Regions from separate parts of the Subtercola sp. RTI3 genome, predicted to be linked through region 1. Evidence: predicted binding sites of a transcription regulator. Region 1 holds the regulator's gene; the other holds the start of a gene.

Region 1 (6,657 bases):
CACCGCGCTGGCGATCAGAAAATAGACCGTGTGGCGACTGGTGCGCCACAGGCGGGCGATGTCGTGCCCGAGCCGGATGTACGAGCCGATGAAGCTGACCTTCTCGCGCGCTACGGCGGCGGGTGCCCGGTACTCGGGAACGAAGAAGAGCACTGGCAGCGCGAACACCCCGAGCCACAGGGCTGCGATGAGCATCGAGATGCGCACCGAGAGCCCGTTGTCGTTGGCGGGCGCAGGGCTGATGAGGCCGAAATACACGATGAGCAGCAGAACGATGCCACCGAAGTAGCCCATGGACCAGCCGAACGCACTGACCTTGCCCACCGTCGCCGGCGTCGACACGCTGGTCAGCATGGCGTTGTAGTTCACCGAGGCGAACTCGAACACGATGGTGCCCGCTGCGAGCAGAAAGAGGCCGAGCCAGAGAAAGTCGGGCTTGGCCTCGACGAAGAACATCGCTGCCGTGATGGCCACGAGTAGGTAGGTGTTCACCGCGAGCCAGAACTTGCGTCGGCCGGAGGCGTCTGAGCGCTGGCCTGTGACGGGGGCGAGGATGGCCACAAGAATTCCTGCGATCGCCAAGACCCAGCCGAGCTGGGCCGAGACGAAGGTCGTGCCGCCGAACGCCTTCGTCGATGTGAGGTAGACGGTGAAGACGAAGGTGGTCACAACACTGTTGAACGACGAACCGGCCCAGTCCCAGAGCGCCCACGAGATGACGCTCTTCTGTGGAACAACGGCGGCTGGCGCGGTGGCGGTCATGCAAGAACAGTACATTCACAGGGTTAATCACGAGTGACTTTGTAGAGTTGAGCCGAAGTCGCTCAAGTTATGCCGTTTCGACTTGACACCAGAATCGTGTCGGGTAAACTTGAGTGCATGAGGCTCAAGTTCTCGAACAAGCGCCTCGAACATCTTTAGCCGGCCGCAAGGCCAAGAAGGAGTAAAGCACATGGCTCGTGCAGTAGGAATCGACCTCGGTACCACCAACTCGGTTGTCTCCGTTCTCGAAGGTGGAGAACCCACCGTCATCGCCAACGCGGAGGGCTTTCGCACCACCCCGTCGGTCGTCGCATTCACCAAAGACGGCGAGGTGCTGGTCGGTGAGACCGCCAAGCGCCAGGCCGTGACGAACGTCGACCGCACCATCGCGTCGGTCAAGCGCCACATCGGTACCGACTGGACTGTCGCGGTCGACGACAAGAAGTACACCCCGCAAGAGATCTCGGCGCGTATTCTCGCCAAGCTCAAGCGCGATGCCGAGTCGTACCTGGGAGACAAGGTGACCGACGCGGTCATCACCGTTCCCGCGTACTTCAACGACGCCGAGCGCCAGGCCACGAAGGAGGCCGGCGAGATTTCGGGCCTCAACGTTCTGCGCATCATCAACGAGCCCACGGCTGCGGCACTCGCGTACGGCCTCGACAAGGGCAAAGAAGACGAGCTCATCCTCGTCTTCGACCTCGGTGGCGGTACCTTCGACGTCTCGCTGCTCGAAGTGGGCAAAGACGACGACTTCAGCACCATTCAGGTTCGTTCGACCGCCGGCGACAATCGCCTCGGCGGCGACGACTGGGATCAGCGCGTTGTCGACTACCTGATCAAGCGCTTCAAAGACTCCACCGGTGTCGATGTCAGCCAGGACAAGATCGCGAAGCAGCGCCTGAAAGAGGCTGCGGAGCAGGCCAAGAAAGAGCTGTCGGGTTCGCTTTCGACGACCATCCAGCTTCCCTACCTCTCACTCACCGAGAGCGGCCCTGCGAACCTCGACGAGACCCTCAGCCGCGCGAAGTTCGAAGAGCTCACCGCTGACCTGTTGGCCCGCACCGAGAAGCCCTTCACTGACGTCATCAAAGAGGCCGGCGTTTCTGTCGCCGACATCGCACACGTCGTGCTCGTCGGTGGATCGACCCGTATGCCCGCCGTCGTCGCGCTGGTCAAGAAGCTGACCGGTGGCCGCGAGCCCAACAAGGGTGTCAACCCCGACGAGGTCGTGGCTGTCGGCGCCGCACTGCAGGCCGGCGTTCTGAAGGGCGAGCGCAAAGACGTTCTGCTCATCGACGTCACCCCCCTGTCGCTCGGCATCGAGACCAAGGGCGGCATGATGACCAAGCTCATCGAGCGCAACACCGCCATTCCCACCAAGCGCAGCGAGACCTTCACGACTGCTGACGACAACCAGCCGTCGGTCGCCATCCAGGTGTTCCAGGGCGAGCGCGAGTTCACCCGCGACAACAAGAACCTCGGTACGTTCGAGTTGACCGGTATCGCACCGGCCCCGCGGGGCATTCCGCAGGTCGAGGTCACCTTCGACATCGACGCCAACGGCATCGTGCACGTGTCTGCCAAAGACAAGGGCACGGGCAAAGAGCAGTCGATGACCATCACCGGTGGGTCGAGCCTGTCGAAAGACGACATCGCCCGCATGGTTCGCGAGGGCGAAGAGCACGCCGCAGAAGACAAGAAGCGCCGCGAGACCGCAGAGGTTCGTAACACCAGCGAACAGCTCGCGTACTCGATCGACAAGCTGATCAAAGAGAACGACGAGAAGCTGCCGGCCGACGTGAAGACCGAGGTGCAGGCCGATGTGGATGCACTGAAGAGCGCACTCGCAGGCGACGACGACGAGGCAGTGAAGACCGCCTTCGACAAGCTCAACGAGAGCCAGTCGAAGCTCGGCCAGGCCATCTACGCGAACTCGCAGGCCGATGAGGCGGCAGCGGCCGCCGCTGGGCAGCCCGAAGCCGCCGAGGCGACGTCAGACGAAGATATCGTTGACGCAGAAGTTGTCGACGACGAAGAGTCGAAAGAGAAGTAACAATGGCCGACAAAGACAAGTCAAACGAACAGAATGATGAGTCTGGCCAGTTCCCCGCCGGGTCTGAGGGTACTTCCTCAGACCCGGTCACGGGTGAGCCGGTAGAAGACGCAGCGTTCGTCGAGGCCGAAGGCCCCGACGTCGAGACGTCGACGACGAACCCCGATGAGATGTATTCCGAAGCAGCAGAAGAGGGTGAGACCGTGGGCGAGGGCGAGTTGAACGACGACGACCTGAGCTTTCTCGATGCGGTGAGCGCCGGTGCTGCCGACGACCTCGCTGCAGAGCGGCTCGCCGACCTGCAGCGCATCACGGCAGAGTATGCCAACTACCGCAAGCGCACCGAGGCCAACCGCGAGGTTGAGCGCGAGCGCACGGTGGGTGACGTGGTGAAGATTCTGCTGCCCGTTCTCGACGATCTCGATCGTGCCGAGAAGCACGGCGACCTGGCCGAGGGGCCGTTCGCCTCCATTGCAGGCAAGCTGCGCACGGGTGTCGAGCGGTTCGGGCTGAAGCCCTTCGGGTCGGTGGGCGAGCCTTTCGACCCGCAGCTGCACGAGGCCATCTTTCAGCAGCCGAGCGCCGACGTTCAGGTCGAGACCATCGCTGATGTCGTCGAGACGGGGTACTACCTCGGTTCAACACTGCTGCGCGCGGCCAAAGTTGTCGTAGCGGTGCCGAATGGCTAGCCAAGACTGGTTCGACAAAGACTTCTACAAGGTTCTGAGCGTCTCGAAAGACGTCTCTGCTGCCGACCTGAAGAAGCAGTACCGCAAGCTCGCTCGCCAGTACCACCCCGACTCCAACCCGGGCGATGCGAGCGCTGAGGCGAAGTTCAAGGAGATCAGCGAAGCCCACTCGGTTCTCGGTGACCCCGAACAGCGCAAAGAATACGACCAGATTCGCGCGATGGGTTCTGGCGCTCGCTTCACAGCGGGCGGCCAGGGCCAGTCGGGCGGGTTCGAAGACGTCTTCGGCGGCATGTTCGGCGGCGCTGGCGGGCGCGGCGGTGCCGGTGGCGGCAGCAATGCCGGCTACTCGTACCAGCAGGGCGGTTTTGACGACCTGCTGGGCGGCATGTTCGGTGGCAACCAGGGCTTTGGCCAGCCGAGCGGTGGCTACCGTGGTTTCGGTGGCCCCACCCGGGGCCGCGACGTCACCGCGCGCACCACGGTGGACTTTCTCACCGCCACCAAGGGCGACACGATCAAGCTGCAGACCGCAGAGGGAACCACCATCACGGTCAAGATTCCCGCCGGGGTCTCCGACGGCCAGAAGATCAAGCTGCGCGGTAAAGGCGAGTCGAGCGCTGATGGCGGCGAGACCGGCGACATCGTTCTGACGGTCTCGGTGCGCAAGCATCCGGTCTTCGAGCGCGACGGCCTGAACCTGCGTGTGAACGTGCCCGTGACGTTCGTCGAAGCTACTCTGGGTGCCACGATCGAGGTTCCCACTCTCGGCGGCGACCCCGTGAAACTGCGGGTGGGCCCTGGCACCCCGAGTGGTCGAGTGCTGCGGGTCAAGGGCAGGGGAGTCGAAACCCCGAAAGGCACGGGCGACCTGCTCGCTGTCGTTCAGGTGGCGGTTCCGTCGCACCTGTCTGATGAGGCGCGCAGCGCACTCGAGGCGTTCCACGCTCTCGAGCCGCAGGAGAACCCGCGCGCAGAACTGTTGGCCAAGGCGCACGAATGACCATGCCGGTGAACGAAGACGCTCCGCTGTTCGCTATAGCGGTGGCGGCCGAACTCGCCGAGATGCACCCGCAGACACTGCGGCAGTACGACCGGCTGGGGCTCGTGAGCCCCAGCCGCACCGCCGGCAAGTCGCGGCGGTACTCGCTTCGTGATGTGATGCAGTTGCGTGAGATCGCGCGGCTCGGGTCTGAGGGAATCACTCTCGAGGGCATCCGGCGCATTCTCGAACTCGAGAACGTGAACCAGCAGCTCGCGAGCCGCATTCGCGAACTCGAGAGCGCGCTGGCCGACGAGCTGCTGAATCGCCCCGGCCGGCGCGTGTTCGCCGCGGGAACCGCCGGTGACGTGGTGAGCCTCAAGAGCGGTATGCGTGCCCAGCGTCGCACCGAAATAGTGGTGTGGCGCGGCCTGACACAATAGAGGCATGACTCTGGCCCCACCCCTCGGACTGCTGCTCGACATCGATGGGCCCATCGCCTCGCCGGTCACCCGGTCGATCGTCATCCCTGAAATCGTCACCGATCTGGTGAAACTGACGGCCGCGGGTGTTCCGATCGCGTTCATCACGGGGCGCTCTGACGCCTTCGTGCTCGAGCAGGTCATTGCGCCTTTGATGGCGGCGGGGCTCGGCGACGCTCTGGCGGGTGGCGGGCGCATGTTCGTGGTCTGCGAGAAGGGCGCCACGTGGTTCACGGTGGGTGCCGAGGGCGCGGGCAATGTTCAGATCGATGCGACGGTGGCGTTGCCCGAGGAGTTCGCGGCGGGCATCCGCAAGCTGGTGGCTGAGAAGTTCTCCGACTCGATGTTCTTCGACGAGACCAAGCGCGCGATGGTGTCGGTCGAACAGCTGCCGAGCATCGAGGCGTCGGTGTACCAACCACTGCAGCTGGAGTACAACGAGGTCGCGTTCGCCGAGCTGGTCGAGCGCGGGCTGGGTGCCCGGTACGGTGACCGCGAGGCGCCGAACGCCGCGGGAGATGTTCCGTTTCGCATCGACCCCACCATCATCTCGACCGACATCGAGTCGGTGACGCTCGATAAAGACCGCGGGGCCGAGCGCGCGCTCAGTCACTTCGCCGAAGAAGGCGAGCCCCTGCCTGCCGTCTGGCGGTCAGTGGGCGATTCGCGAAGCGACTACAGGATGGCCGACTATCTGCACCAGGCCGGCTACGACGTGGCGCACGTCGACGTTCGCCCGAGCGATGGGGTTTTGCAGCGGCCCTACCCGGTGATCGTCGAGGGCGAGCTCATCCACGACGAAGCGGGAGCCGCGTTCTTGCAGTACTGGGTGCAGAAGCTCGGGCTGTAAGAGCGGCGCCCCGCGCTTCGGCTTTGGCTGCTGCGCGGTGGTCGAGTGCCTGGCGTAGCCTCCGTCGCGCGAGGCCGACCGACAGGTCTTCGTGCAGGCAGTACGCCACGATGAGTATCACGGCACCGCCGCTGATGATGACGGTGCGAACCACTTGCGCCACGACGTCGCCCTGTACCGCGTCGGAGATGTCCATTCCCTCGGCGATGCTCACGCACGCGAAGAAGATGGTCGCCGACACCGCGAGATGCGTGGCGAGGCCGTCGCGAATGCCGAGTATGGCGAAGAAGACGAGGCACCACGCCGCGTACCAAGGGTGAATGACGGGCGAGAGGATGACCGTGGCGGTGAATGCCAGGGCCAGCCGCATGAGCGGGTCGATGTTTCGCTTCGTCAGCATGAGCCACGCGACGGCGATCACCATCACGCCGATGGCGATGAACTTGACGACGTTCGCGGGCGTTTCGCCGTTCAGCCCGAGCGCTCCGAAGGCACCGCCCACGCTGATGGCGAGGATGTTCACGGGGGCGTACCAATGCGAAACCGAGCCGGGCGTGGTGAGCGTCAGAACCCAGCCGAAGCCCACATTCATTGCGAAACCGATGGCGCCGAGCACGCCGCCCGCGATGAGAACGGAGATGATCCAGTACTTCAGGGTGCTTCGAAGGGTGCGGTTCTGACCGGCCCAGATCATGCCCACGATGGGCAGGGCGAGAACCGCAATGGGCTTCACCCCGATGGCGGCCGTCATGAGCAGGATGGCGATGAGCGGGCGTTTGGTGAGCGCGTAGTAGAGGCCAGCCACCATGAACGCGAGCATCAGCGCGTCGTTGTGG
Region 2 (6,657 bases), on a different contig from region 1:
TGCCGAATCTCTCTCACTGAGTATTCTCGCCAGCGTGCAGGGCGGACTGCTGCTGAGCCAGACCCGCCGCGACTCAGACGCGGTTCGCGCTTCTGTCGACATGGCAATCGCCTACCTGAAGACGCTCAGGTGACATCGCGCTGTGATCGCTTTTCTTCTTCGTCATGAAATGGGTTTGGCAGCGCGCTCGGGTCGCTGATAATGCACATTATGTCAAGTAAAGTGTTGGGCCAGCCCCCCAACCGCTGCTCGGCGGAGGAAAAAACGCAATCGGCGGCCCTGGTTCACACCGCGGCGAATACAGCAGAGGTATGAACGAGGGCCGCCGATTGGGTGCTTCCGGAGCGATTCTGGCGAGGCGAGCGCAGCCTACCGTCCGCGGTAAGGCACAGTCGCGATCCGTTACCGCGTGAGAACGACCTGAGCGGCAAGCTGGCGTCTGTCAGAGTCTGGGCAGCCTCGCCAGTGCGGTGTCAGCCGAACCCTCGCTGACACCGAGGTCATCAATGAGCAGAGCACGGGCGGGAGCGTGGTCGCCGCTCTTGAGGGCCTGGTAAGCCGAGTCGGCCTTCTCCCCCAGCGCCTCGGTGGGTTCTTTTGTCACGCCGAGCTGGTCGGCGGGTTCTTGGGCTGTGTCAACACCGTAGACCGTCGTGATCGCGCGTGGCAGACGGTAGCTGCTGAGGTATCCGAGGTTCATGTTTGTACCTTTCCCTTGCAGTCGGGTGCAGGCGTATTGCCTGCGGGTTTCAGCGAACGGGTCGCTCAGCGGTTCACGGCGCGGCGGCCGCCGACGCGCGTGTAGATGAAAAGCACGATGATCGCGCCGATGACGGAGCCGATGATGCCGGCGGGCTGAAAGAAGCCGTCCATCGGGTCGTGCTGGAAGATCAGAAAGCCGAGGAAGCCGCCGACGAAAGAGCCGATGATGCCGAGCACGATCGTCATCAGAACAGACATGTGCTGACGGCCGGGGATGATGAGTCTGGCGAGGGCGCCGGCGATGAGGCCGATGACGATGAGGCTGATGATGAGACCAAGCATGATGTTTGTCCTTCTGGTTGTAGGTGGGTGGTACGTGTAAGAGCAAACCAGCCTAGAAGGCGTACCGGACCACCCCAAGGGGTGGTCTTTGACGAACCCGTGTGATGTACCTTCGAATCATGAGTGGATCGACACACCCGGCCCCCCTGCGCATCGCGCTCGTGGACGACTACGACGTTGTTCTGTCGGGCCTGGCGCACATGTTCGACCAGTGTCGCGACCGTGTCGTGGTCTGCGAGATCGATGCGAATGCCCCGCTTGACGACGTGGTCGACATCGTTCTGTATGACTCGTTCGCCCAACCCGAGTCAGACCAGCAAGAACTTGGTGCGCTGGTTCGAAATCCGCGGGCAAGTCGGGTCGTTGTCTACACCTGGAACTTTCAGCCCGCACTTCTGAGTAGCGCCCGGCAGCAAGGCATCCACGGTTACCTTTCGAAAACCCTTCCGGCCAGGGATTTGGTTGCGGCCCTCGAGTCGGTTCACGCAGGCGAGATCGTCATCAGTACGCCGCCGCCGCGAAGCGGAAGCGCTATGGGCCTTGACTGGCCCGGCCGGAGGGAGGGTTTCACCGACCGCGAATCCGAGATCCTGGCGCTCATCACGCAGGGCAAGAACAATGCCGACGTTGCGTCGCTCACATACCTCAGCCCTAACACCGTGAAGTCATACATCCGGAGCATCTATCGCAAGATCCGCGTGACGAGTCGCACCCAGGCCGTTCTGTGGGGTGTCGCTCACGGATTCACGCCCGATCACCACCGCATCGACCACTGGCTCGGCGGGCCCTGAAGCCCGGTACACGCGCCCCGAAACATCACTTTTGTGCACCACTGACGAGCAGTTCTGCTGCATGTGAGCTAGTGCTTGCGCAGACCGTAGGTCGTGAGCACATTTCCTTTGCTGGTGGTGCTTGAGCGGAGTAATACGAGTGGCGTGATCGGATCGTTGGTGGTGAAGAGATGCCGCCCAGCTCCGGCAATCACCGGATGGGTTATGAGCGTGAGTTCGTCGAGCAGACCCGCGAAGAGCAGGTGCCGTACGAGGGAGATGCCGCCCATGAGGCTGATCTCGCCGCCGTCGATGTTCTTCAGATGGCGGATGAACGTGTCTAGATCGCCTTCGATCAATTCAGAATTCTGCCACTCGAGAGTGCCCGAAAGCGTGTTCGACGCCACGAACTTCTGTACCGGGTTGATGAAGATGGCGAATGGATCATCCGGCCCGGCGTTCGGCCAGTACCCCGACCACTGCTGGTATCCGATCCTGCCGAGGATGACCGAATCGACTCTCGCCAGCAGCGAGCCCATCTCGTCGCCGAGCTCCGCGTCGAAGCTGTCGCCCTGCCACAGGTTTGGCGCTTCGACGACCCCGTCGATCGAATGAAACAATCCCGCACTGAGTTTTCTCATCGGTTACCTCCAGTACAAAACAGGCTACCCGGCCAGGCGCTGTCGCACGATATCCCGGGTCGCGAGGGTGACCACCGCATCCGTCGGCGCTCATGCACTTACTCAGCGGGTGCTCGGGAGCATCCTGCAGCCTGAGGCGCGCCTGGATCTGGTGAATGGTGGTCGCAGCTGACGACTGCGGGTGGGCCGTTGTGATGGGTTTTGGTCAGGTCAAGCCCTGCCCGTTCCGTCCAGATGTGAGAAGAATGGTGGATGTTCCGTCGGCTCGCGGCGGTGTTCTCTGAGACGGGTGTGCACGATGGTATCCAAAGTCAGATCGACCGTCCGGCTCGGCCTGTCAAGGCCCCTACTACCCGACTGCTAATTCGCTGCCGCTGCGTAGATTGGCAACATGACATCTCGGTGGACTACGTCGAACATTCCTGACCAGACCGGAAAGACCATCATTGTCACCGGAGCCAACAGCGGCCTGGGCGAGGCAACCGCTAACGCCCTGGCCGCACACGGTGCGCGGGTCATTTTGGCGTGCCGCGACACAGACAAAGGTGCCGCCGCGGCCAAGAAAATGAACGGTGACGTGACAGTGCGAGAACTTGACGTCGCTGACCTCGATTCCGTCCGCAGCTTCGCAGACCAGACCGGCCAGGTGGATGTGCTGATCAACAACGCCGGGGTGATGGCCACTCCCGAACAACGCACGGCGGACGGATTCGAGCTTCAACTCGGAACGAACTATCTGGGTCACTTCGCTCTCACCGGCCTGCTGCTACCGCACATAACCGAACGCGTCGTGATGGTGTCGAGCCTCGCGCACATCATCGGGCGGATCGACTATGACGATCCCAACTGGCGTACCCGCAGCTACCGGCGTTGGCCAGCATACGGGCAGTCCAAACTCGCCGATCTGATGTTCTCGTACGAACTGCACCGACGCCTGCAGGCCTCGGGATCCACGCTGCGATCGATCGCGGTGCATCCGGGCCTGGCCCGCACCGCACTGCACACCCACACCGATTCGGTGCAGAGCGGGCTGATCGCCGCTCTCACCAGCGTCGGCCAGAACAGCGCACGAGGAGCGCTCCCTTCGTTGTTCGCCGCAACCGCCCCGGATGCCGCAAGCGGCCACTACTACGGCCCGAGTGGACCCGGAGAGATTCGCGGCTACCCTCGCCCCGCGTTCTCGACACCGGCGTCTCGCAATGTTCAGGCCGCCGCCGCACTCTGGGATCTTTCTGAAACCCTGACGGACGTGCACTTCTTGACGCCGATTCCAGCTGGCACCGAATCAGTCCCTGTCGGTGGCGCGGCAACGGGCAGAGAAAAAGCTTCGTGGCTGACGGCGGGCGCTGTATTGGGGGCTGCTGTTCTCACAGTGGCTTTGCGGCGTTCCCGACGCTGATCGCAGGTCGTGAGCACCAAAGGAGGGGGTGCGTGCACAGCCCGCACCCCCTCCTTTCTGTATTCATATGGCTCGCGGAGGCGATCTCCTGGTCATGCACCGGCATCCGGTTCTCAGACGCTGATGGTTTTCCGATCCCCACTCTGCTCAGCCGAGCTGACCTGGATCTTTCGCGGCTTCGCTTTCTCGCTGACGGGCATCACGACGGAGAGCACACCGTTGTCGTAACTTGCCGAGATGTGCTCGGAGTCGACGCCCTCGCCCAGGCTGAACTGTCGGAGGTAGGTGCCGTGCGGTCGTTCTTCGGCCAACCACTTCACTCCGTCCTGGCTTTCCGCGCTGCGCTGAGCTCGGATCGTGAGCAGCTGACCATCGACGTCGACATCGACTGAACCCGGGTCGACCCCGGGGAGATCGGCGTTCAGCACGTACCGGTCGCCGTCACGATAAAGGTCCACAGGCATGAACCGGGGACCGGGGCGGAACTGGAGCAGGTTGCCGGTGAGGCGGTCCAATTCGCTGAAAGGATCAAAAGACATTGCCATAATGAGGATTCCCCTTCCTTGTAGTTGAGTCCCTATGACTCAACTTCCGAAAGATATTAACTCCACAAAGCGGGTGCACGCAACATACAGTCAAAATTTTTTGGGCCTTTTATGTCGCACCGGGAAAGCTGCCCCTCGCGTACCGTCCGGAGTGAACCGAGCCGGTCTACGTGTTTCGGCGGCAAAGCAATGGAAGTCGCCTTCGATGCCCGCACTCATTGTCATCCCTGGTCCGAGTGTGCTCTTCGTCATCGGACGATCGCTCTCGCTTGGTCGGAGGGGTGGATTCCTCAGCGTGCTCGGCAACGCCATCGGCATGCTGCCCGCCGTCGCACTGGTGTCGGCCGGAGTTGGTTCGACTACTCCGCGAAGGCTTCACCGTGGGTGCCACGAATCCCAAGTCGATCGTTTTCTTCGTCGCGGTCCTCCCCCAGTTCGTTGCCTACGACATAGGCTCCGTGCCTTTGCAGATGGCGCTCCTCGGACTGGTCTTCTTCGTTATCGCCCTCGCGAGCGACAGCGCATGGGCCTTCACCGCAGGCACCGCCCGCAACTGGTTTGCACGCAACCCCCATCGTCTCGCTCGAATGAGCGCCGGCGGGGGCGCCATGATGATCGGCCTCGGCGGAACGCTTGTACTTACGGGAAACAAATCCTGATGCGCCGCTAGCCCGCACCAGTTGTCAACGCGCTTCTCAGTACTCGTGAAAATACCGCGACGAGCTAACCGAGGCTGCGCAACAGGTAGTCGAGCTGGTCTTGAGTGAATGCGCCCGGATGCCGAATCACGACCTGACCGCCAGGATCCAACACGACGGTGTATGGGAGTCCCGTAATCGCGTAGCGGCCAGCAACCGCGCCCGTGGCGTCGGAGACCACGTCGTAGGTCGTGCCGAATCGTTGGGTGAATGTGTGGCCCGCCGCGGTCTTGTCGTCGACGTCGACCCCCACAAATGCAACACGGCCGCCGAGAAGACGATATTCCGATTCGAGGGCGGGCATCTCAGTGGCGCAGGCCGTGCAGGTACTCCCCCAGAAATTGATGACCGTGTATTTTCCCGCGTCTGCACGCGTGGAGACGGTGGTTGACGGGTCGCTGAGCTTCGGCAGTTCGACAGGCGCAGGGGTCGACCCGAGCTCCGTGTTGTCGGTGCTCGCCGACACAACACCGTGGCCCGAGACGGTGGTGCGTTTCCCGGCCGGCAGAAGATCGTCGGCGACCCGGGCCACAGCGTACGCGAACGGCGCGGTGTCAGCAGATTCTGTGCCGAACTCCCCGAGCCGCGTCTCGTTGCCAGAGGGGTCGATGAAGAAGATCTCCGTGCCGTGCTGAACGGTTCTGTCAGCGGGGTCGAGCTGAATGGGCACGCCGTACGCTGCAGCCACCGCAGAGAGCACCCCGGGCGTGCCCGTACCGAAATACCAGTTAGCGGTGTTGCCGAGGCCCTGCTGATCACTCCACTGTTTCACCGTGGCCGGAGCCGGGAAATACGGGTTGGCATTGAGAGAAACAAACGCAACAGTGTTCTGTGCCGCACCGAGATCGGTATTGGCGGCGAGTACGTCTTCTGCGAGCAGAGTGCAGAGGTCAGTGCACTGATCGTCGTTGAAGGTGAGCACCACCGAGCGGCCCTGAAACTGGTTCAGCGTCATCGGGGCGCCGTTCTGGTCGGTGAGCGAGAATGCAGGGGCGGCTACGCCTGGTTGATCGGTGCCGTCGAGTTGCAAGAGGTCAGCGGTGGCCTGCGTGATGCCGGGCATGACATCGGCACTCGCCGGCTGCGCCTGTGCTGAACCGTAGACGATGACGAGTGCCACAGCTACAGCGACCGTGACGGCACCGGTCAGCCAGAGCATCCAGACCGAGCCTCGCCGCTTGGTGGTGACAGAAGGCACCCGGATGCTCGGGTCACCCGTGTCGCGATCGTGCGTTTCGTCTTCTTCTGCCTTGTCAGGCATCGGGCGTGCCACCTTTCGGAATTGTGGATTCGCTGCGTGCGGCAAGGATCGTGACGAGAGCGAGAGCCGCGACGACAAGAAAGCCGAGACCCGCACCGACGGGAAGAGCAGCCGCGCCCAGCCCTGAGGCCATGGCGCTCTGAACCGTTTGCACGGCCGTTATCAGACCCGAGCCGATCGCCGGGTCGATGAGGTCATGAAGCCAATAGAAGACGAGATAGCCGCCTGACGTGACGAGCACTGCTCCGGCCAACGGCGACAGAATGCGTGTCAGGGGCCGCAGCACCCGCACCGCGTTG

Evidence for each region. Region 1 encodes HspR, which represses chaperone genes until heat shock. Its sites were predicted from a motif close to AAGTTGAGTCNNNNNGACTCAACTT; they were not measured.
Region 2: the regulator HspR is predicted to act here: its motif matches at 4,421-4,445, upstream of QN358_RS00960 (Hsp20/alpha crystallin family protein).

The regions. Positions count from the first base shown of each region.
Region 1 covers NZ_JASJXO010000003.1:33,732-40,388, reverse strand. Annotated here, with positions in the region: gene QN358_RS02245 (MFS transporter) at 1-762, opposite strand, end outside; gene dnaK (molecular chaperone DnaK) at 953-2,818, shown strand; gene QN358_RS02235 (nucleotide exchange factor GrpE) at 2,821-3,507, shown strand; gene QN358_RS02230 (DnaJ C-terminal domain-containing protein) at 3,500-4,510, shown strand; gene QN358_RS02225 (heat shock protein transcriptional repressor HspR) at 4,507-4,932, shown strand; gene QN358_RS02220 (hypothetical protein) at 4,937-5,821, shown strand; gene mptB (polyprenol phosphomannose-dependent alpha 1,6 mannosyltransferase MptB) at 5,760-6,657, opposite strand, start outside.
Region 2 covers NZ_JASJXO010000001.1:179,701-186,357, forward strand. Annotated here, with positions in the region: gene QN358_RS00930 (TetR/AcrR family transcriptional regulator) at 1-133, shown strand, start outside; gene QN358_RS00935 (hypothetical protein) at 443-700, opposite strand; gene QN358_RS00940 (GlsB/YeaQ/YmgE family stress response membrane protein) at 766-1,044, opposite strand; gene QN358_RS00945 (response regulator transcription factor) at 1,164-1,835, shown strand; gene QN358_RS00950 (dihydrofolate reductase family protein) at 1,904-2,455, opposite strand; gene QN358_RS00955 (oxidoreductase) at 2,847-3,854, shown strand; gene QN358_RS00960 (Hsp20/alpha crystallin family protein) at 3,968-4,399, opposite strand; partial or broken gene QN358_RS00965 (LysE family translocator) at 4,605-5,058, shown strand; gene QN358_RS00970 (redoxin domain-containing protein) at 5,123-6,358, opposite strand; gene QN358_RS00975 (cytochrome c biogenesis CcdA family protein) at 6,351-6,657, opposite strand, start outside.